2 regions of the Kitasatospora sp. CMC57 genome follow, and region 2 is predicted to be linked to the other one. Evidence: predicted binding sites of a transcription regulator. Region 2 holds the regulator's gene; the other holds the start of a gene.
The links. Region 2 encodes HspR, which represses chaperone genes until heat shock. Its sites were predicted from a motif close to TTGAGNNNNNNNNNCTCAA; they were not measured.

Region 1 (11,767 bases), 710 kb from region 2:
GCGGACCTCGAAGCTGCGGGCGTCCAGCGGCACCACGCCGTCGTCCAGCTTGGACAGGTCGAGCAGGTGGCTGACCAGGCGTCCGAGCCGCTCGGTCTGCTCCAGCGCGGCACCGAGGGTCTTCGGATTGGGCTGGACCACGCCGTCCACCACGTTCTCCAGGACGGCGCGCAGCGCGGCGATCGGTGTGCGCAGCTCGTGCGAGACGTTGGCGATCAGCTCGCGGCGGTGCCGGTCGGCGGCCTCCAGGTCACCGGCCATCCGGTTGAAGGTGGTGGCCAGCTCGCCGATCTCGTCCCGGGAGGTCACCACCACCCGGCTGCTGTAGTCGCCCTCGGCCATGGCCCGGGCGGCGGCGGTCATGTCGCGCAGGGGCGCGGTCAGACCGTGGGCCAGGAGCTGCATGAAGAGCAAGGAGGCGATCATCGAGAAGATCATGATGATCCGGATCTGGGTCTCGGACCGGATCGCGACCACCACCATCAGGCTGGCCAGGAAGACCGAGACGATCACCAGCAGGGTCAGCTTGCCCTTGATCGAACGGACCGGGTCCAGTGGTCTGATGTCGGCCCAGAGCCGAGTCGCGGCCCGGCTGGCCAGGCCGCGGCGGGCCGGATCGTTCGCACTGCGCGGTGCGCCGTTGCGTTGCTGTGGAAAGGTCATGTCGCCTCTGCGTCGTCCCCCGCGAGACTCGCCGGTCGTGCTGACGAAGCGTGGGCCCCCCGGTGGCCCTGCTCCGTGCGCGACTAGGAGAGCGGTGCTTCCAGGGCGTACCCGACGCCGTGGACGGTTCTGATCCAGCTGGCACCGATCTTCCGGCGCAGCGCCTTGACGTGGCTGTCCACCGTGCGGGTGCCCGAGGCGTCGGTCCAGTCCCAGACCTCGGCGAGCAGCTGCTCCCGGGTCAGCACCGCTCGCGGCTGGGCGGCCAGGCAGGCCAGCAGGTCGAACTCGGTCGGCGTCAGGTGGACGTCGCCACTGCCGATCCTGACCCGGCGCTGCACGTGGTCGATCTCCAGCTCACCGAACCGGAGGCTGCCCAGGGCCGGTGTGCGGGCGGCCTGCTGGGCCCGCTCGACCCGGCGCAGCAGCACGTTCACCCGCGCCGCGAGCTCGCGCATCGAGAACGGCTTGGTCATGTAGTCGTCGGCACCGACCCCGAGGCCGACCAGCAGGTCGGTCTCGTCGTCGCGGGCCGTCAGCATCAGCACCGGCACCGGGCGCTGGGCCTGGATCCGACGGCAGACCTCCAGGCCGTCGAAGCCGGGAAGCATCACGTCCAGCACCACCAGGTCGGGCTGCCAGGTGTGGAAGCCGTCGACCGCGCCGGGGCCGTCGTGCGCCACCGCGACCTTGAACCCCTCGGCACCGAGCCGGGCCGCGATGGACTCCGCGATGGTGGGCTCGTCCTCGACGACGAGTACTCGTCGCTGAGTGCTCACCGCAGTGCTGCTGTTGATGGTCTCTTGCTGAATTTCAGTCACGGTCACGCCACCGCCCCCAGGGCTGCGGCCCGGCTGCCTGTGGGGACAGCGGGGTCCGCTCGTAGTCGTCTTGTCTCCGTCGTGACGGACCTGTGTCAGGCCCGCCCGGGTCACCCGGACCGTCCGCCGAGGTCTCGGGTTCCGAAGGGATGCACGGGTGTGGTCCGTGCACCGCTCGGCACTGTTCGCAGCGTACGGACACCGCGAGCATCCCGGCAGGTGAACCGGGTGGAACCGGCCTGTGGGCCGGTGCCGGTCCTGCCGGGGGTGAGGCACGGGGCGATACCTTACCCGGCGAAAATATCGCCCGTAACGGTGCGTATGCCGTCGAAGGGATGGCAGACTCCTCAGGACAACGGCTGCTTGTCCGTAAACAAAGGGATGGTCCGGACCAAGGGGTGTGCTGGTTCGAACCATGTTCACAGCGGATTCACAGCGCGCTCCCAGGACTGCGAAGTACCGTGAGCACGACAAGTCACATGGTGACACGAGTCGGGTGGTGGGTGGAATGGCGGATCTGCGGTCACGGTTGCGCAGTTTCGTGCCCACGCCCCGCCGCAACCCCTTCGCACTCGGGTACCTCGCCGTGCTGCTGGCCACCACGCTGTACGCCCGGGTCGGCGATCCGGAGCTGGTGCACCGGCTCCAGGCGTTCTCCAGTTCCGATGCCCACAACCTGCTCGACCACCCGGTCCGGGCGCTGCTCCTGAGCGGGCTCTGGGTGGCCGGGCCGGTCTGGATGCCGTACTTCTGGGCCTTCGCCCTCACCGTCGCGCCGCTGGAGCGCCGGATCGGCGCCGCGCGCACGGTCGGCGTGCTGGCCGCCGGGCACGTGCTGGCCACCCTGCTCTCGCAGGCGGCGGTCGGGCTCGCGGTCTCCACCGGCCGGCTCGCCCCCGGGGCGCTGGACAGTGTCGACATCGGTGTCAGTTACGGCGTACTGGCCAGTTTGGGCGCGCTGGCGTCGCTGCTGCCGGGGCGTGCCCGCCCGCTGGTGCTGGCCGGGGCGGCCACCATGACGGGCTACCAGTTCCTCTCCGAGACCGAGCTCGTCAGCCGGGTCGGCCACCCGTCCGCGCTGCTGATCGGCGTGGCCGTCGGGCACTTGCTGCGCGGGGGCGGGGGGCGGCTCCCGGTCCGTCGCCTGGTCCGCCGGCTGGCGCCCTCGCGGGCCTGAGTCCGGCTCGGCCCCCGCTGATCGCTCAGGGCGAACAGTGGCGGGGGAACAATCGACCGGTGCCAAACCTTAGTCAGGTCAACTCAACTTCACTGACTGGGGAGAGATCATGGCATCGACGTCCACACCGCTCGCTCTGCCCGTGCTGCCGCTCGACGACGAGGTGGTCCTGCCCGGCATGGTGGTCCCGTTGGACCTGTCGGACACCGAGGTGCGGGCCGCTGTCGACGCAGCCAGGGCCGGTGTCGGCGGCGGGGCCAAGCCCCAGGTGCTGCTGGTGCCGAGGCTGGACGGCTCGTACGGGGCGGTCGGCACGCTGGCCACCGTCGAACAGGTCGGCCGGCTGGCCGACGGCGACCCGGCGGCCCTGGTCCGGGCCGTCCGCCGGGTCCGGATCGGCGCCGGGACGACCGGTCCGGGGGCGGCGCTCTGGGTGGAGACCGGGCCGTTCCGCGAGTCCGACCCCGGGCTGCCGGTTGCCGGGCGGGCCGCAGAGCTGGTGAAGGAGTACAAGGCGCTCTCCACCCAGTGGCTGCGCAAGCGCGGCGCCTGGCAGATCGTCGACCGGGTGGCCCAGATCGAGGACGTCGGTGAGCTGGCCGACAACATCGGCTACGCCCCCTTCGCCACCACCGAGCAGAAGCTCAAGGTGCTGCTGGAGGCCGACCAGCTGACCCGGCTCGAGTACGCGCTCACCCTGCTCCGCGACCACCTCGCCGAGGAAGAGGTCAACGACACCATCCGCAAGGACGTCGAGGAGGGCGTGGCCAAGCAGCAGAAGGAGTTCCTGCTCCGCCGTCAGCTGGACGCCGTCCGCAAGGAGCTGGCCGAGCTGAACGGCGACCCGGCCGACGAGGAGGACGACTACCGGGCCAGGGTCGAGGCGGCCGGGCTCCCTACGAGGGTCCGCGAGGCGGCCCTCAAGGAGGTCGACAAGCTGGAGCGCTCCTCCGACCAGTCGCCCGAGGGCTCCTGGATCCGCACCTGGCTGGACACCGTGCTCGAACTGCCGTGGAACACGCGGACCGACGATGCGTACGACATCGCGGGTGCCCGCGCGGTGCTGGACGCCGACCACGCCGGGCTGGGCGACGTGAAGGACCGGATCGTCGAGTACCTGGCGGTCCGCAAGCGGCGGGCCGACCAGGGCCTCGGCTCGGTGGGCGGGCGCCGTGCGGGTGCGGTGCTGGCGCTGGTCGGGCCGCCCGGGGTGGGCAAGACCTCGCTCGGCGAGTCCGTGGCGCGGGCGATGGGGCGCGAGTTCGTCCGGGTGGCGCTCGGCGGTGTACGGGACGAGGCGGAGATCCGCGGGCACCGGCGCACGTACGTCGGCGCGCTCCCCGGGCGCATCGTGCGGGCGATCAAGGAAGCCGGTTCGATGAACCCGGTGGTGCTGCTGGACGAGATCGACAAGGTCGGCTCGGACTACCGGGGCGACCCGGCGGCCGCCCTGCTCGAGGTGCTCGACCCGGCGCAGAACCACACCTTCCGGGACCACTACCTGGAGGTCGAGCTCGACCTCTCCGACGTGGTGTTCCTCGCCACCGCCAACGTGCTGGAGTCCATCCCCGAGCCGCTGCTCGACCGGATGGAGCTGGTCAGGCTGGACGGGTACACCGAGGACGAGAAGGTCGTCATCGCCCGCGACCACCTGCTGCCGCGCCAGCTGGAGCGGGCCGGGCTGACGGCGGGTGAGGTGACGGTCGACGAGAGCGCGCTGCGGAAGCTGGCCGGGGAGTACACCCGGGAGGCCGGCGTCCGGAACCTGGAGCGGTCGATCGCCCGGGTGCTGCGGAAGATCGCGGCACAGAGCGAACTCGGCGAGCGCGAACTGCCCGCCGCGATCGGTCCGGACGAGCTGCGCGCGCTGATCGGGCGCCCGCACCACACCCCCGAGGCGGCCCAGGAGCCGGAAGAGCGGCGCACCGCCGTGCCCGGTGTGGCGACCGGCCTGGCCGTGACCGGCGCCGGAGGCGACGTGCTCTACATCGAAGCCTCGCTGGCGGACGCGGAGACCGGTTCCACCGGCCTGACGCTGACCGGGCAGCTGGGCGACGTGATGAAGGAGTCGGCGCACATCGCCCTCTCCTACCTGCGGTCGCGCGGCGCCGAGCTGGAGCTGCCGGTGACCGGGCTGCGCGAGCGCGGCATCCACCTGCACGTCCCGGCCGGGGCCGTCCCCAAGGACGGGCCGAGCGCGGGCATCACCATGACCACCGCCCTGGCCTCGCTGCTCTCCGGCCGGAAGGTGCGGACGGACGTCGCGATGACCGGCGAGGTGTCGTTGACCGGGCGGGTGCTGCCGATCGGCGGCGTGAAGCAGAAGCTGCTCGCGGCCGACCGGGCCGGGGTCACCACGGTGATCATCCCCAAGCGCAACGAACCCGACCTGGACGACGTCCCGGCGGAGGTGCTCGCGCGGCTCACGGTGCACCCGGTGGCGGACGTGCGGGAGGTGCTGCGGTTGGCCCTGGAGCCGGCTGAGGTGCTGGTGGCCGCCGCGTAGGGCTGGTGCGGCCGCACGGGCCGTAGGGAACCGGCCGGCTACGGCCCGGGGGCCCGGACTCGCACGAGTCCGGGCCCCCGGCGTGTGCCGGGCCGGGGTGACGGGACAGATGCGTGCGAAACTGCCGAAATGCCGTCACCTACCCAACGGGTGCTGTCCCGGGTCCCGCTCCGGTTCCGGCCGTTCCTGGTCCGGTACCGCAGGCCGGTGAAGTTCCTGCTGGTGGGCGGGACGTGCTTCCTGCTCACGATGGGTCTCAACTACGGGCTGCGGCAGACCGTGTTCGCGGGGAAGCCGGTGGTCGCGCTGACCGTCGCGACCGTGGTCGCGACGGTCGTGTCGTACGTGCTGAACCGTCAGTGGTCGTTCCGGGCGTACGGGCGGCAGCGCGAGGCGGCGCTGTACCTGCTGGTCAGCGGGCTGGCGGTGCTGGTGAACGATGCGCCACTGGTGGTCTCCCGGTACCTGTTGGAGCTGCGGGAGCCGCACGTCACCGCGTCCGTCGAGGAGACCGCCGACTTCGTCAGCGGGATGATCGTCGGGACGTTCCTGGCGATGCTCTTCCGGTACTGGGCGATGAAGCGGTGGGTCTTCACCCGTCGGGCCGATCTGCTGCCCGCCGACCGGCCCCGGTCGGGGGCCGGTCGGTGACGGGTGGTCAGAGGCCGAGCAGGTGGTCCAGGGCGAGCTGGTCGAGCTGCTCGAAGGCCATGCCGCGCTTCGCGGCCGCCTCGACGTCGAAGTCCTCGAACGCGGAGCGGTCGGCGCGCAGGGCGGCGAGGCCGTCCTCGGCGGTCGGCCGGGCCAGCTGGTCCAGACGGGAGGCGGTCAGCGCGGCCCGGACGGCGGGGTCGCTCCGGAACGCGGCGGCCTTCTGCTTGAGGGCCAGGTAGTTGCGCATGCAGCCGGCCGCCGAGGCCCAGACGCCGTCGAGGTCCTCGGTGCGCGGCGGCTTGAAGTCGAAGTGCTTGGGGCCGTCGTAGCCCGCGCTCTCCAGCAGGTCCACCAGCCAGAACGCCTGGCGCAGGTCGCCCGCGCCGAAGCGCAGGTCCTGGTCGTACTTGATGCCGGACTGGCCGTTCAGGTCGATGTGGAAGAGCTTGCCGTGCCACAGCGCCTGCGCGATGCCGTGCGGGAAGTTCAGACCGGCCATCTGCTCGTGGCCGACCTCCGGGTTGAGGCCGACCCGGTCCGCGTACTCCAGCTCGTTGATGAAGGCCAGCGCGTGGCCGATGGTGGGCAGCAGGATGTCGCCGCGCGGCTCGTTCGGCTTGGGCTCGATCGCGAACCGGATGTCGTACCCCTGCTCGGTGACGTACTCGCCGAGCAGGTCGAACGCCTCCTTCAGCCGGTCCAGCGCGACCCGGACGTCCTTGGCGGCGCCGTGCTCGGAGCCCTCGCGGCCGCCCCAGGCGACGTAGGTGGTGGCGCCGAGCTCGGCCGCCAGGTCGATGTTGCGGATGGTCTTGCGCAGCGCGTACCGGCGCACGTCGCGGTCGTTGGCGGTGAACGCGCCGTCCTTGAAGACCGGGTGCGTGAACAGGTTCGTGGTGGCCATCGGCACCTTGAGGCCGGTGGTCTCCAGGGCCTGCCGGAACCGCTTCACGGCCTGGTCGCGGTCGGCCTCGCCGGAGCCGAACGGGATCAGGTCGTCGTCGTGGAAGGTCACGCCGTACGCGCCCAGCTCCGCCAGCCGGTGGACGGTCTCCACCGGGTCCAGGGCCGGACGGGTGGCGTCTCCGAACGGGTCGCGGCCCTGCCAGCCGACGGTCCACAGTCCGAAGGTGAACTTGTCCGCAGGGGTGGGGGTCAGAGTGCTCACGGTGGCCTCTCCTCTATTCGTCATGGCAGAAAACAAACTAGTATCCGGGCGCGCCACCGGGAAGAGGTGGCGGACGACTAACAAGGGCGGGCGGCATGGCGGCACGGCAGATCGCGATCGGGATCGACAGCTCCACCCAGGCGACCAAGGCCCTGGCCGTGGACGTCGCCACCGGTGAGCTCCTGGGCGAGGGACGGGCCCCGCACACCGTCCGGGGTACCGGCGGCGCACGGGAGAGCGACCCGGAGCAGTGGTGGCAGGCGCTGTGCACCGCCGTGGCCGCAACCGGTCACGCCGACCGGGCCGACGCCGTCTCGGTGGCGGGCCAGCAGCACGGCCTGGTGACCCTGGACGCGGCGGGCTCCCCGGTGCACCCGGCGATGCTCTGGAACGACACCCGTTCGGCGCCCGAAGCGGCCGCACTGGTCCAGGAGCTGGGACGGGACGAGTGGGCCCGCCGGGTCGGCAGCGTGCCCGGCGCCTCGTTCACGGTCACCAAGTGGGCCTGGTTGCGGGCCCAGGGGCTGACCTCGGGGGTCGCGGCGGTGCGGCTGCCGCACGAGTACCTCACCGAACGGCTCACCGGGAAGGCGGTGGCGGAGCCCTCGGACGCCTCGGGCACGGGGTGGTGGGGCCCTTCGGGGTACGACGCCGACATCCTGGAACTGGTCGGCCTGCCGTTCGGTCTGCTCCCCGAGGCCGCGGACCGGAACCCGAAGTCCCTGGCCGCGCACGCGGGCGCGGCGCACTCCACCGGGCCGCTGGCCTCCGGACGTGCCCTGGTGGCGGTCGGGGCCGGGGACAACGCGGCGGCCGCGCTCGGGCTCGGGCTGACGCCCGGTCAGGCGGTGGTCTCGCTCGGGACGTCCGGGACGGCCTACGCGCTCACCCGGGGACGCCCCACCGACCCGAGCGGCGTGGTGGCGGGGTTCGCGGCGGCTGACGGTACGCACTGGCTGCCGCTGGCCTGCACGCTCAACTGCACCCTCGCGGTGGACCGGCTGGCCGCCCTGCTCGGCCGGGACCGGGAGGCCGTCGAAGCGGGTGGCAGCGCCGTCGTGCTCCCGTTCCTGGACGGCGAGCGGACCCCCGACCTCCCGTACGCCTCGGGCCTGCTGCACGGCCTGCGCCACGACACCACCGGCGGCCAGCTGCTCCAGGCGGCGTACGACGGAGCCGCGTACGCCCTGCTGACCGCGCTCGACCAGGTGCTGGAGGCCGGTTCCGAGCCGCCGTCCGACGCGCCCCTGCTGCTGATCGGTGGCGGGGCCAGGGGCCGGGCCTGGCTGGAGACGGTCCGCCGGCTCTCCGGCCGCCCGGTCCAGCTGCCCGCCGCCACCGAGCTGGTGGCGCTCGGCGCCGCCGCCCAGGCCGCCGCCCTGCTGACCGGCGAGGAGCCGGCCGCCGTCGCCCGCCGCTGGCAGACCTCGGCGGGACCGGTGTTCGACCCCGTCCCCCGCGACCAGGAGACGCTGGACCGGATCGGTGTCACCCTGGCGGCCGCCGGGGGGTTGCTCGGGGCCTGAACGCCCGGGCCGTTACGCTGACGGATCGTCGCGCCGCGAGGACCGGCGCGCGGACGGTACGGACATCGGGGGTGGCGGGTGCGGGCCGGACCGGCGAGTCAGCAGGGGATGCGGTGGGCCAACCTGGCCCTGGTGCTGGGCGAGATCGCGGCCGGGCCGTGCTCCCGCGCGGCCGTGGCCGGGGCGACCGGCCTGACCCGGGCGGCGGTCTCCTCACTGGTCGAGGAGCTGCTGACGGCCGGGTTGCTGACCGAGGCCGGCCCGACCGCACCGAACGGCCGGGTCGGCCGACCGGGCAGTGAACTGACGCTCAATCCGGACGGGCCGGCCGGGATCGGCGGCGAGATCGGGGTCGAGCACCTGGCCGCCTGCGTGGTCGACCTCCGGGGCGAGGTGCGCAGCTGGCACCGGCTGGAGACCGGCAACCGGGGCCGCAGTCCCGCCGCCGTCCTGGCGGACCTGGCCCAGCTGCTCCACCGGGCCGCCGCCGAGGCGGGGCTCAGGCCCGCCGGGCTGACCCTGGCCGTGCCCGGACTGGTCGGCGCGGCGACCGGGGTGATCGCGGGCGCGGCCAACCTGGGGTGGACCGACGTGCCCGCCACCGCCGAACTGCGCTCCGCCCTCCGGGCCGTGGGCGCCGCCGAGCTGGCCGCACTGCCGATCGAGGTCGCCAACGAGGCCAACCTCGGTGGCCTGGCCGAACTCTGGCTGGCCGGCCGCCCCGACGACTTCTGCCACCTCTCGGCCGAGGCCGGGATCGGCTCGGCCATCGTGATCGACGGTCAACTGCTGCGCGGCGCCCGGGGCTTCGCGGGTGAACTGGGCCACGTGACGGTCTGGCCGGACGGCCCGCCCTGCGCCTGCGGCGCCCGGGGGTGCCTGGAGCAGTACGCCGGCGAGACCGCCGTCCTGCGGGCGGCGGGCCTGGAGGGCGTCGGGGGCGACTGGGTCGCCCTGCTGGCAGAACGGGCCGCCGCGGGGGACCCGGCGGTGCTGGCCGCACTGGCGGGCGCCGGGTCCGCCCTTGGCATCGCGGCGGCGGGGGCGGTGAACCTGCTCGACCCGCAGGCCGTCGTGCTCGGTGGCGGCTACGCCGAGCTGAGCGACTGGCTGCTCCCCACCATGCGGGCCGAGCTCACCGCCCGGGTCACCGTCCGCCCCTGGAACGAGGCCTGGCTCTCCGTCTCCCCCCTCGGCCGCAGGGGCCCCCTCCTGGGCGCCGCGGTGGGCGTCGTCCGCCGCATCATCGCCAACCCGGGCGCGTACGCGGGCGCCTGACCGCTCAGACGGTCACGTGCTCCCGCCCGTACCGGGGGCGCCGGATCACCGCTGCCATGGTGACCCCGACCCCCACCACGGCCCAGGCGGCGAGGACGAGCAGGGGTACGAGAACGTTGGTGCCGCCGAAGTACGCGATCGAGCGGGCCACGTCGGTGCCGGCGCCGTTCGGGATCCAGGCTCCGATCGCGCGCCAGAAGGCGGGCATCATCGGCGGCGGGAACACCCCGCCCGCACTCGGATTGCCGAGCACGACGAAGATCAGCACCGCCAGCCCGATCCCGATCACGTCGAAGAGGCACTCGAACGCCATGGTGATCGCTCCGACCGCGAACACCACCAGGCTGCCCAGGCCGATCAGTCCCCAGCTGGAGCCGGGCAGTGCGCCGAGCACGGGCCCGATGATGACCGCGCCGCCGATCCCGGCCGCGACGGAGTACAGGGCGAGCGTGCCGAGCCGGATCACGGCGCGGCTCGGGTTGGCGGGGCGGGAGCCCGCACTGATGCCGAGGATCGAGGCGACCAGGTAGCCGCCGACGCACCAGCCGACCACCAGGTAGAACGAGGACAGGCCCTCGGCGTCGCCCTTGGCGAGCGGGACGACGTCCTCGACCACGACCGTCCGGCCCTGGCTCTTGTCCACGGCGCTGACGACGGTCTCGGCGGCCCTCGCGGCGGCCGGGCCACGGGCGTCGGCGACCAGCAGAGTGTCCTGGGTGCCCGACGGGTCGAAGAGCCAGGCGGCGTAGATCTTCTGGTCCTTCATCCTGGCGACGGCGTCGTCCCGGTCGGTCGCGGTGCTGGCGCGGACGGCGTCGTCCGGTACGCCCTCCAGCGCGCCGACCAGCTTCGGGCTCACCTGCGGGGGCGCGACCACCGCGATCGACAGCTCGTGCGGGGTCGGGTGGTGCAGGGCCCCGACGTACGAGGTGATGAACCCGAGCTGCAGCAGCAGCACCGCGATCACCAGTATTGCGGCGCGGGGGGTGACCGCGTCCTTGAGTTCCGCGACGAATCCCTGGCGGCCTGGGTCGGCCATGAAGCTCTCCTTAGAACGCAAACGGGTGCGAAACGGATACTTCATATCATGAAACAGTTGTGGATCACCGGAGGCTCGACTGCGGGATACTGGCGCCATGACCGATCGGGCAGCTGACCACCGGACCGCCGAGCAGGCGTTGATCGCCGTGGAGCGCGAGGTCGCGGTGCTGTTCCGGCGGGGCCGGGCGCGGGCGGCGGAGATGTCCCGGGAGGTGCATCCGGCGCTGGAGGGTGTGGCGTACAGCATGCTCGGCTTCATCCAGGAGCGCGGGCAGGTCCGGCTGACCGACATCGGGCTGCACTTCGGTGTGGGCAAGGCCACCATCAGTCGGCAGGTCAAGGTGCTGGAGGAGCTGGAGCTGGTCACCCGGGAGACCGACCCGCTGGACCGGCGCTCCTCGCTGGTCTCGCTCACCCCGGACGGCGAGGCCCGCTACGTGGCCGCTCGGAGCGGTCGGCTGGGCCGGTTCCGGGACATGCTGGACAGCTGGGAGAGTGCCGACGTGGCCCAACTCGCCGATCTCCTCAAGCGGTTCAACGACGCGATCGGCGAGCCCAAGCTCGGCTGACCCCGAGGCCAATTGTTGCCTATGTCAACCATCTCGTCCTATGGTTGCTCAAGGCAACGAAAATCCAGGCCGAAGGACCCGCATGACCACACCGTCAGAACCCGCGCCCATGACCCACCGTCAGGTCCTCGAAGCCCTCTCCGGGCTGCTGCTCGGCCTCTTCGTGGCGGTGCTCTCCTCCACCGTCGTCGCCAACGCGCTGCCGCACATCCTGACCGACCTGCACGGCGGCCAGACCGCGTACACCTGGGTGGTCACCGCCGCGCTGCTCTCGCTCACCGCGGCCACCCCGATCTGGGGCAAGCTCTCCGACCTGGTCAGCCGCAAGCTGTTGGTGCAGATCGCCCTGGTGATCTACATCGTC
Region 2 (11,767 bases):
CCGGATCAGCGCCGACCTGCGCTCGGCCGGCACCAGAATGCTGGTCGAGGCCGAGGAGCTCCCCAGTCTGCTCGATGAGTTGACAGCGGTGTACGAGAGCACGCCGCGCCGCTCGGTCCGCTCCAGCGTGGTCCGGCACGTGCACGAGACCGCCGACATCGTCCAGCGGATGCGGGAGTTGGAGGCCGACGCCCGGGAGGAGATTCTGTTGGCCCAGCCCGGCGGCCCGCTGCCGCCCGCCCAGCTCGACCGCGGGGTGGCCAGGGCGCACACCTTCGCCGCCCGGGGCGGTACCGTCCGGGCACTCTACGAACCCTGCGTCCGGACCGACCAGCCGACCGTGCGCTACGCCATCGCTATCGGCGAACTCGGCATGCGGGTAAGGGTGTTGGGGGAGCCATTCAAACGTGCGATGATCTTCGACCGGACCGTCGCGGTGGTCCCGGCCGCCGCCGACCACAGCAGTGCCGCGTTCGTGGAGGACCCGGCCGTGGTCGCCTTCCTGGTCGGCGGCTTCGAGCGCGACTGGGCCCGCGCCGAACGCGTCAGGTGGAGCGACGCCGACGCCTGCGCGGACGAACGCCCGGTGGACGAGCAGATCGGCCGCCTGCTCGCGGCCGGCCTGACCCAGCGCACCATCGCCTCCCGGCTCGGCCTCAGCGAACGCACCGTCGCCGGGCACATCTCCCGGCTCCGTGAACTCCACGAGGCCGAGACGCTGTTCCAGCTCGGCTGGCTGCTCCGCGGCGGCCGCGATGCCTGACCTGCCGCTGCCCGGCGCGGTCGAACGCGCCCTCTACGCCGAGGTGTTGGCCCAGGGCGGCCGGGTCCTGTTCCGTGACGTCGCTGCCCAGGACGCCGGGACGGTGCTGCGACTGCTCGAACTCGGCCTGCTGGTTCACCACACGCGGGACGCCATGCTGACCGCCGTCAACCCGCGCACCGTTGCCGAGCAGCGCGGTGCCGAACTCCGTTCGGCGGGCGTCCGAGCGCTCCGGCAGGCCGATGAAGTGCCGGACGTGCTGGGTGAGTTGACCCGCGCCTACGACGCGGTGCCGCGCCGGATCGAGAGCACCAGCACGGTGCTGCACATCGCGGACATGGAGCAGATTCGGTCCAGGATCGTCCAGCTCGACGTGGACCGCAGGGACGAACTGCTGGCCGCGCACCCCGGCGGGGCCAGGCCGATGGACCAGGTCAGGGTGGGGATGGACCGGACCCGCCGCTTCGTGCAGGGCGGCGGGGTGCTGCACGTGCTGTACCAGGGGGCCGCCAGGGCGGACGGTCCGACGGCGGAGTACGCGGCGACGGTGAGCGAGTGGGGTGCGCGGGTACGCGTCCTGGACGAGCCGTTCAGCCGCATCCTGATCTACGACCGGACGACGGCCGTCATCTCGGCGTCCGCCGACCACACGCGGGCCGCCATCGTGGAGGACCCGGCCGTGGTGTCGTTCCTGGTCAGCGGCTTCGAGCGGGACTGGGAGCGGGCCGAACGAGTGCCGTGGCAGGCAGTCGGCGACCAGGTGCACGAGCAGGTCGGCCGGATGCTCACCCAGGGGCTGACCCAGCGGATGATCGCCAGCCGGCTCGGCCTGAGCGAGCGCACCGTGGCCGGGCACATCGCCCGGCTGCGCGAACTCCACGACGCCGAGACGCTGTTCCAGCTCGGCTGGCAGATGCGTGGGGCGGAGGACGTCCCGGCGGGCTGACCGCCCCACCATCCGCTCAGCCGGTGGCGACGCCGGGCGCCCAGTAGCCGAAACCGGAGACCGGCGGCTCCTGGCGCGGGTTCGGGAAGGCCTCGGTCGGTGCGGTCCAGAAGCCCTCGCGGAGCGAGAGGGCCATGCCGGCCCAGTCCAGCGCGGTCTCCACGGTGTGCCGCAGGGCGTCCTGCGACCAGGTGTCGTCGAAGACCAGCGGCAGCACCGGAGCGACCTGCTCGATGGTGGCGATCAGCGGGTTGTGGGTGATCGCCTCGTCCACCAGGAGCACCACCGGCTTGCGCAGCGAGGAGGCCCAGCCGAGCTCGAGCGCGACGCCGGCGGAGAGCGGCGCACCGACGTAGGCGAAGACCAGGTCCGCGGTCTGCAGCGCCCGGAAGTCGGAGGGCACCCGCGGCTCCGGCGCGCGGCCGGCCACCGTCCAGGCGTCGCTGTGGTGCGCGCTGTAGACGGCGGCGCCGCTCTTCAGCAGCGTGGAGCGCAGGGTGGTCAGCCTGGTCCGGCTGGCCAGTGTCACCACACTGTCGGCCGGCCCGGTCAGCCGCATGAGCGGCGCGGCCAGGAAGACCCGAGCGCGCCGACCCTCGGGGGTCGGAACGGCGCGGTTGCGCAGGTAGGGCTCACTCATGACGACTCCGCAAGAAAGGCTGACCGGGGACTGCCGAATCCCAGCGGGCAGTGTGTGTGGTTATCGAGAATGCTGCTGTGCATTCGTTCAGGACAGAACAATATGACCGTGTTCATGCCAGTTTGTGGCGCCCCCGCTGCCATCCCTCGCCGATGAGGTTGAGGGTGCACTGATCGTCGCCGGAACGGCCGACTGTCGTCCACTGCCACGCGGTGGCATCTCTGTGCCTGGCAGAGAGATGACGCACTTGGCCACCACCCCTCCGGTGACAGCTCGCGGACTATCCGGCATTATGTGGGGCGATGTTCGAATTGGTGGAACGTGCTGCTGGAGCAGTTCCGTCGACAAGGAGAGCCTGATGTCCTCTGTACGCCGAATTGTTGGCTTCGTTCTGGTCCCGCTGGCAGTTGGCGTGGCGGTGTTGGCCGGGACGGGTACGGCGTCCGCGGACACCATCTGGAACACCTCGCGGGCGGCTGCCATGTCCCCGGACGCGCCGGTCGCGACCGTCTCGCTGACCAAGGCCTCGCTGCTTGACGACACGATCTGGAACTGATCCGGCTGCCGCTTCCACCGGGAAGCGGCGGGCCGGCTCGGCCGGCAGCCGGTCAGTCGATCACGGTCGGCTCGTCGGCCGCGCCGTGCGTCGAGCGGGCCAGCACGAAGCCGAGTTGGAACAGCGACTCCACGTGGTAGTCCTCCCGCATCTCGGCGAGATGCCGGGCAAGAGTGCGCTCGCTGATTCCGAGTCGGCGGGCGATCACTCGGTGATTCACGCCTTCGAGCAGTAGGTCGATGATCGTCTGCCGCATCCGGGAGACCACCTGCGGCGGAACCGCGCGCGCACCGTCGAAGTCCAGCCCTCGGCTCCAGTTGCGCTCGAATACCTCTTCCAGCACGTAACTGATGACGGCCTGGTCGTGAATGAACGCGGCCAGGTTCAGATCATCGGCCACCGGGATGATCGCGGTGCGCCGATCGATGATGATCAATCGGGTGTACGGCTCGTCCAGGGTCCGCACCATTCCGCCGGCCTGGGTGATGGCCGCGACGTAGTCCCTGGTCGGTGCGTGATACCGGGTGCTGGGGTGATAGATCGTACGGAGCACAACGCCCCGGCGGAGCCTTTCCAGATCCCGGTCGATGATTCCGGCCAGCGCCTCCGAAGGGCGCGGTCCGCCCGGCTGCGCGGCGAGGATCTCCTCCGCGGCGGCGGACACCAGCTGCTGGACCCGCTGGTTGATGAGCACCTTGCCGCGGATGTACTCGATCGTCCCGCCCTCCTGCTCGGGGGCGGTGTGGTAAGCCTCTGCCAGGTCGTGCAGGTCGCCCGGCAGGGCGGCGGCCCGTATCAGCAGGTCCAGCGCCTTCCGCTGCCAGCTCGCGGTCAGGCCCTCGGAGAGCTGTCGCGGATCGACGGCCACCAGAACGCCCGGCTCGTCGGTGTCGGGGACCAGCAGCCCGATCCTGAGCAGTTCGTCCAGCGGAGCCCCGTCGGCGGGCCCCCGGTCGCCGTCCGCGAGGCGCCCGTCTGCGTCCAGGACCGAGCGGTAGAGTGCGCGCGCCTCCGGGGACAGCATGCCCGGTCCACCTGAGGTGATACCGGGTTCAGCCGTCTCACTCATCTTGTGGCTCCTTGGTCGGCTCAGGCATTCTGCGTCAGGGCCGGAACCCTTGGACGGGATCTTAGGCGGCATATGTCCCGGACGGCCCCGCCTTTCGCCGCTGCTGTGGAACTCGCCGCGATTTCGAACTCTCCCACCAACAGCAAGCCGCCGGCTCCCCCCTGACGACGGGAAAGCCGGCGGCTTGTTTTCGGGCGGGCGTCAGCGCTTCGGCCGCCAGACCACCAGCGCGCTGGACTGCTGCACCTGCTGGTACGGCACCAGGTCGCGCCGGTAGGAGGCGTGCACCGCCGCCTCCCGCTGCTGGAGGGCCGAGGCGGCGCCCTCCAGGGAGTCGGCGAGCTCGCCGATCCGGGACTGCAGGGCGAGGACCTGGTTCTCCAGCTCGATGATCCGCTTGATGCCGGCCAGGTTGATGCCCTCGTCCTGGGACAGCCGCTGGACCTCGCGGAGCTGCTGGATGTCGCGGGCGGAGTACCGGCGGCCGCGGCCCGCCGTGCGGTCGGGACAGACCAGGCCGAGCCGGTCGTACTGGCGGAGCGTCTGCGGGTGCAGGCCGGAGAGCTCGGCGGCGACCGAGATCACGTAGACCGGGGTGTCCTCGGTCAGGACGTAGTGGGTCGCGGCCTGGCGCGGGCGGCCCAGCCGTGGGCCGCCGGGGAGGCCCTCGCCCAGGCCGGGACCCGGGCCGATCGGGTTGTCGGGGGTCATCGGGTCATCACGCTCCCTCTGCCGCCTTGAAGAGGGCGGCTCGCGGGTCGTCCGAGGCGGTGGCCTCGCGGTACTGCTCCAGGGCCTCCAGGGCTTCGCCCTCGAGGTGCTTGGGGACCACGACCTCCACGGTGACCAGCAGGTCGCCGCGGGTGCCGTCGGTGCGGGTGGCGCCCTTGCCGCGGGCCCGCATGGTCAGCCCGTTGGCGCTCCCGGCCGGGAGCTTGAGCTTGACCGGTGGTCCGTTCAGCGTCGGCACCTCGATGGTGCCGCCCAGCGCGGCTTCCGGGAAGGTGATCGGCACGGTGACGGTCAGGTTGTCGGCCTTCCGGCCGAACACCGGGTGGGCGTCGACGTGCACGGTGACGTAGAGGTCACCGGGATGGCCGCCGCGCTCGCCCTGGGCGCCCTTGCCCTTGAGCCTGATCCGCTGCCCGTCCTGCACCCCGGCCGGGATCCGGACCTGCATGGTGCGGGCGGAGGAGGCCCGGCCGCTGCCGTGGCAGACCGTGCAGGGGTCGTCGACCAGCATGCCGCGGCCCTTGCAGTCGCGGCAGGGCTCGGACAGCGCGAAGGCGCCCTGGCCCCGGCTGACCGTGCCGGCCCCGACGCAGGTCGGACAGACCCGGGGGGTGGTGCCGGCCTTGGCCCCGGTGCCCGCGCAGACCCGGCAGGGGGCCTGGCTGGTCATCCGGAGCGGGACGGTGGCACCGTCCACCGCCTCCTCGAAGGCGAGCGTCACCTCGGTCTCGACGTCGGCGCCCCGGCGCGGCTGCGGCTGCCGCCCGCCCCGGTTGAACAGGCCGCCGAAGATGTCGCCGACCCCGCCACCGCCCTGCGGGCTGTTGCCGAACAGGTCGCCGAAGTCGAAGCTGCCGCCCTGCGGGCCGCCGGCCCGGTAGCCGCCGTTGCCGAACAGCGTGCGGGCCTCGTCGTACTCCTTGCGGCGCTTGTCGTCCGACAGGACGTCGTACGCCTCGGAGATGTCCTTGAACCGGTCCTCCGCCTTGACGTCACCCTTGTTGGCGTCGGGGTGGAACTCGCGGGCGAGCTTCCGGTAGGTCTTCTTGATCTCGGCGGTGGTGGCGTCCTTGGGCACACCGAGGACTTTGTAGTAGTCCTTCTCCACGTAGTCCTTCGCGCTCATGGCTGCTGCCACCTCCCGGCGTCGTTCGCTGTTGCTCGTACGGAGACGGCGCTGCGGAGCCGTCCGCCGTCCAGGACGACGGACGGCTCCGCAGCGCTCGTTCGGTCAGCTCTCCGGGGCACCGTCGGCCTTGTCGGAGTCCGACGAGTCGGCATCCGGCGCGGCAGTGCTCTGGGTCCCCGGCTGGGGCTCCGCGACGGCGACCATGGCCGGACGGATGATCCGCTCACCGATCCGGTAACCCGGCTGGAGGATCTGCACGCAGGTGTCCTCGGTGACGTCCGAGGAGTAGCTGTGCATCAGCGCCTCGTGCAGCGTCGGGTCGAAGGGCTCGCCCTCCTTGCCGAACTGCTGAAGGCCCAGCTTGGCGACCACGGTCTCCAGGTTGTCGGAGACCGACTTGAAGCCACCGGTGACCTCGCCGTGCTCGCGGGCCCGGCCGATGTCGTCCAGCACCGGGATCAGGGCCTCCAGGATGTTGGAGACCGCGATCTCACGAACCGTCAGACGATCCCGCTCGACCCGCTTGCGGTAGTTCTGGTACTCGGCCTGGAGACGCTGGAGGTCACCGGTGCGCTCGGCCAACTCCCGCTTGGCAGCGGAGAGTTCGTCGGCACCCGCACCCGCGACGGCCTCCTCGGCGGCCTTCAGCACGGCTTCCTCGGCGGCGGAGTCGTCGCCGGGCTCGCCGCCCTGCGGCTTCTCCGTCATGCCGCACCACCCTTGGGCTTCTCGTCGTCGACGATCTCGGCGTCGACCACGTCGTCGTCCTTGGCGGCACCGGCGGCGTCACCGGCCGGGGCGGCACCCGCGGCGTCGTTCTGCGCGTACAGCGCGGCGCCGAGCTTCTGGGCGGTGGTGGACACCTTCTCGGTGGCCTCGCGGATGGCCGCGATGTCCTCGCCCTTCAGGGCCTCCTTGAGCTCGCCGATCGCGGTCTCGACCTCGGTCCTGACGTCCTCGGGGAGCTTCTCGGTGTTGTCCGCGATGAACTTCTCGGTCGAGTAGACCAGCTGCTCGCCCTGGTTGCGGGTCTCCACGGCCTCGCGGCGCTTGTGGTCCTCCTCCGCGTACTGCTCGGCCTCGCGCATCATCCGCTCGATGTCGTCCTTCGGCAGCGCGGAGCCGCCGGTGACGGTCATCCGCTGCTCCTTGCCGGTGCCCAGGTCCTTGGCACCGACGTGCATGATGCCGTTGGCGTCGATGTCGAAGGTGACCTCGATCTGGGGCAGGCCACGCGGGGCCGGCGGCAGGCCGGTCAGCTCGAACATGCCGAGCTTCTTGTTGTACGCCGCGATCTCGCGCTCGCCCTGGTAGACCTGGATCTGCACGGACGGCTGGTTGTCCTCGGCCGTGGTGAAGATCTCGGAGCGCTTGGTCGGGATCGTGGTGTTGCGCTCGATCAGCTTGGTCATGATGCCGCCCTTGGTCTCGATGCCCAGGGACAGCGGGGTGACGTCGAGCAGCAGGACGTCCTTGACCTCGCCCTTCAGGACACCGGCCTGCAGCGCGGCGCCGATGGCGACGACCTCGTCCGGGTTGACGCCCTTGTTGGCGTCCTGACCGCCGGTCAGCTCCTTGACGAGCTCCGCGACGGCGGGCATCCGGGTGGAGCCACCGACCAGGACCACGTGGTCGATCTCGGACAGCGCGATGCCGGCGTCCTTGATGACGTTGTGGAACGGGGTCTTGCAGCGCTCCAGCAGGTCGGCGGTCAGCTGCTGGAACTGCGCCCGGGTGAGCTTCTCGTCCAGGTGCAGCGGGCCCTCGGCCGACGCGGTGATGTAGGGCAGGTTGATCGAGGTCTCGGAGGACGAGGACAGCTCGATCTTCGCCTTCTCGGCGGCCTCGCGCAGGCGCTGGAGCGCCATCTTGTCCTTGGAGAGGTCCACGCCGTGACCGGACTGGAAGACCTTGACCAGGTGGTCGACGACCTTCTGGTCCCAGTCGTCACCACCGAGGTGGTTGTCACCGTTGGTGGCCTTCACCTCGACGACCCCGTCGCCGATCTCCAGCAGCGAGACGTCGAAGGTGCCGCCGCCGAGGTCGAAGACCAGGATGGTCTGGTCGTCCTTGTCGAGGCCGTAGGCCAGCGCGGCGGCGGTCGGCTCGTTGACGATGCGCAGGACGTTGAGGCCCGCGATCTCACCGGCCTCCTTGGTCGCCTGGCGCTCGGAGTCGGAGAAGTACGCCGGGACGGTGATGACCGCGTCGGTCACCGTCTCGCCCAGGTACGCCTCGGCGTCGCGCTTCAGCTTCTGCAGGATGAAGGCGCTGATCTGCTGGGGGTTGAAGTCCTTGCCGTCCAGGTTGATCTTCCACCCGGTGCCCATGTGGCGCTTGACCGAGCGGATGGTGCGGTCCACGTTGGTGACCGCCTGGCGCTTGGCGACCTCGCCGACCAGGATCTCGCCGTTCTTGGCGAAGGCGACGACGGACGGCGTGGTCCGGGCGCCCTCGGCGTTGGTGATGACGGTGGGCTCACCGCCTTCGAGAACGCTGACGACCGAGTTCGTCGTGCCGAGGTCGATGCCGACCGCGCGTGCCATCGTTGGTACCTCCATGAAGAAGTTGAGCTTTACAGGCTCAAGGATGCACGACCCGATCGTGTGCGTCAACAGCCCTGAGCCAGGGGCGCTCAACTTTGCTGCGCACGCGTCGGCAGGACTGCGCCGTAAGGGTGAGTCTGTCCTTAGTGACTGCCGCCATACCTTGAGCGTCTTCTGAACGGGTGTTGGCGCGCGGTAGTCTCCGGCGCGTCACCCCTGAAAGTTACTGATGAGTACACTCAAGGGAGCCCGCTACACCCAGCCGCTGGAGACGGAGAGCCGATGCAGCTAGCAGCGATCGTCATCTCGCTGGTCACCACTGTGATCGGCACCGCGCTCGCCGCCCGCGCGGCCGCGTACATCTACCGGGTGGTGAAGACCGGTGCGCCGGACTCCACCCGTAGTGCCAACCCCGTGCAGAGGACGAAGACGGTCGCCGCCGAGTTCCTCGGCCACACCAGGATGAACAAGTGGGGCGTCGTCGGCGTCGCGCACTGGTTCGTCGCGGTCGGCTTCTTCACCCTGGTCTCCACCCTGGTGACCGCTTTCGGCCAGCTCTTCGACGCCGAGTGGGTCATTCCGGTGATCGGCCACTGGCTGCCGTTCGAGATCTTCACCGAGCTGGTCGGCACGCTGACCACGCTGGGCATCGCCACCCTGATGGTGATCCGGCTGCTCAGCCTGCCGGGCCGGGCCGGGCGGAAGTCGCGGTTCGCCGGGTCGATCGCCTGGCAGGCCTTCTACGTCGAGTACACGATCCTCGGCATCGGCCTCTGCATCATGATCCTGCGCGGCCTGGAGGGCGCCCTCGCGGGCGCCGACCACTACGAGGCGGCGTACCTCGTCTCCTACCCGCTGGTGCTGGCCTTCAAGGGCCTGTCGCGCGGCACCCTGGAGAACCTGATCTACCTGTTCGCGATGCTGAAGATCTGCATCTCGTTCGCGTGGGCGACCACCATCGGCATCAACCCCTCGATGGGTGTGGCCTGGCACCGCTTCCTGGCGTTCTTCAACATCTACTTCAAGCGCGAGGAGGACGGCGGCGTCGCGCTCGGCGCACTCCGCCCGATGACCAGCGGCGGGCAGCCGATCGACTTCGAGGACCCGGCCGACGATGCCGTCTTCGGCGTCTCCCAGGTCGAGCACTTCGCCTGGAAGGGCATCCTCGACTTCTCCACCTGCACCGAGTGCGGCCGCTGCCAGTCGCAGTGCCCGGCCTGGAACACCGGCAAGCCGCTCTCCCCGAAGCTGCTGATCATGAGCCTCAGGGAGCACGCCTTCGCCAAGGCGCCGTACCTGCTGGCCGGGGGCGGCAAGGACGCCGAGGGCAACGAGACCGGCACCCCCGAGCAGCTGGCGAACGTGCCGGCCGCCGCACTCGCCGAGGCCGAGCGCCCGCTGATCGGCACCGCCGAGGAGAACGGCGTCATCGACCCGGACGTGCTGTGGTCGTGCACCACCTGCGGCGCCTGCGTCGAGCAGTGCCCGGTGGACATCGAGCACATCGACCACATCGTCGACATGCGCCGGTACCAGGTGATGATCGAGAGCTCCTTCCCGACCGAGGCCGGGACGATGCTCAAGAACCTGGAGAACAAGGGCAACCCGTGGGGCATGGCCACCAAGGCCAGGCTCGACTGGGTCAAGGAGCTCAAGAAGGAGACCGGCATCGAGGTGCCGGTGATCGGTGAGGACATCGACCCGGCCGAGGTCGAGTACCTCTACTGGGTCGGCTGCGCCGGCGCCCTGGAGGACCGGGCGAAGAAGACCACCAAGGCCTTCGCCGAGCTGCTGCACACCGCGGGCGTGAAGTTCGCCATCCTCGGCAAGGAGGAGACCTGTTCCGGCGACTCCCCGCGCCGCCTGGGCAACGAGTTCCTGTTCCAGATGCTCGGCGCGCAGAACGTCGAGACCCTGAACGCCGCGCTGGAGGACGCCCCGACCAAGCGGATCGTGGCCACCTGCCCGCACTGCTTCAACACCATCGCCAACGAGTACCCGCAGCTCGGCGGGCACTTCGAGGTGATCCACCACACCCAGCTGCTGCAGCACCTGATCGACGAGGGCAGGCTCCTCCCGGTCAACCCGGTCGAGGGTCTGATCACCTACCACGACCCCTGCTACCTGGGCCGTCACAACAAGGTCTACAGCCCGCCGCGCGAGATCATGGACAAGGTCCCCGGTCTGCGCCAGCAGGAGATGCACCGGCACAAGGAGCGCGGCTTCTGCTGCGGCGCCGGTGGTGCGCGGATGTGGATGGAGGAGCGGATCGGCAAGCGGATCAACACCGAGCGGGTGGACGAGGCGCTGTCGCTCAACCCCGACATCGTCTCCACCGCCTGCCCGTTCTGCCTGGTCATGCTCTCCGACTCGGTGAACGGCAAGAAGAACGACGGCGCCGCCAAGCAACACCTCAAGGTGGTCGACGTGGCCCAGCTGCTGCTGGACTCGGTGAAGGCCCTGCCGGCCGAACCGGAGCCGGTCGAGGCCTGACCGCACGTCAGCACCGGCCCCGGCGCCCCTCGGTGGGGCAGCCGGGGCCGGTGCCGTTCAGGCAACTGAGCGGTGCGTCGGTACGTGTCGCAACCCCGCCGGAACGGGGCGGCTTTGGAAGGAAATACAGTGGGGCGCGGGACCCGTGTCGTACGGGTCCCCGTACAGGACAGGTAGGTCGCCCCGGAACAGCCGGTGACGGCTACGGGGCAAGGGGAGAGGCGCGGACCGTGACCGAGGCGATCATGCTGGTCGGTGGTAAGGGCACGAGGCTGCGCCCGTTGACCACCCACACCCCCAAGCCGATGCTGCCGGTGGCGGGGGTCCCGTTCATCGCGCACCAGCTCGCCAGGGCCGCCGCGGCCGGGGTGACCCGGGTGGTGCTGGCCACCTCGTACCTGGCCGAGATCTTCGAGGACCACTTCCAGGACGGCAGCCCGTACGGCATCGAACTGGTCTACCTGACCGAGGAGGTGCCGCTCGGCACCGGCGGCGCGATCCGCAACGCCGCCTCCGGGCTCACCTGCGGCCCCGACGAGCCGGTGCTGGTCTTCAACGGCGACATCCTCTCCGGCCTGGACATCGCCTCGCTCCGGGACGGCCACGTGGCCGCCGGGGCCGACGTCACGCTGCACCTGACCCGGGTCGAGGACCCGCGCGCCTTCGGCCTGGTGCCGACCGACGCGCACGGGCGGGTGCTGGAGTTCCTGGAGAAGCCGGAGACGCCCGAGCAGATCGTCACCGACCAGATCAACGCCGGCTGCTACGTCTTCACCCGCTCGGTGATCGACCGCATCCCGGCCGGCCGGGAGGTCTCGGTCGAGCGCGAGACCTTCCCCGAGCTGCTGGAGACCGGCGCGCTGGTCCGTGGCGTGGTGGACACCTCGTACTGG

Region 1: lon (endopeptidase La) is a predicted target of HspR. The motif match lies at 2,730-2,748, and genes of this name have one in related genera.

Annotation. Positions count from the first base shown of each region.
Region 1 covers NZ_AP035881.2:2,760,086-2,771,852, reverse strand. The annotation lists gene ACKUU6_RS12145 (sensor histidine kinase) at 1-663, opposite strand, end outside; gene ACKUU6_RS12140 (response regulator transcription factor) at 747-1,484, opposite strand; gene ACKUU6_RS12135 (rhomboid-like protein) at 2,026-2,661, shown strand; gene lon (endopeptidase La) at 2,771-5,167, shown strand; gene ACKUU6_RS12125 (GtrA family protein) at 5,297-5,818, shown strand; gene xylA (xylose isomerase) at 5,826-7,013, opposite strand; gene xylB (xylulokinase) at 7,085-8,515, shown strand; gene ACKUU6_RS12110 (ROK family protein) at 8,624-9,793, shown strand; gene ACKUU6_RS12105 (DUF3533 domain-containing protein) at 9,798-10,832, opposite strand; gene ACKUU6_RS12100 (MarR family winged helix-turn-helix transcriptional regulator) at 10,930-11,403, shown strand; gene ACKUU6_RS12095 (MDR family MFS transporter) at 11,513-11,767, shown strand, end outside.
Region 2 covers NZ_AP035881.2:3,466,805-3,478,571, reverse strand. The annotation lists gene ACKUU6_RS15330 (LuxR C-terminal-related transcriptional regulator) at 1-763, shown strand, start outside; gene ACKUU6_RS15325 (LuxR C-terminal-related transcriptional regulator) at 756-1,709, shown strand; gene ACKUU6_RS15320 (hypothetical protein) at 1,726-2,349, opposite strand; gene ACKUU6_RS15315 (hypothetical protein) at 2,708-2,905, shown strand; gene ACKUU6_RS15310 (TrmB family transcriptional regulator) at 2,958-3,974, opposite strand; gene ACKUU6_RS15305 (heat shock protein transcriptional repressor HspR) at 4,176-4,685, opposite strand; gene dnaJ (molecular chaperone DnaJ) at 4,693-5,832, opposite strand; gene grpE (nucleotide exchange factor GrpE) at 5,938-6,543, opposite strand; gene dnaK (molecular chaperone DnaK) at 6,540-8,381, opposite strand; gene ACKUU6_RS15285 ((Fe-S)-binding protein) at 8,664-10,874, shown strand; gene ACKUU6_RS15280 (sugar phosphate nucleotidyltransferase) at 11,105-11,767, shown strand, end outside.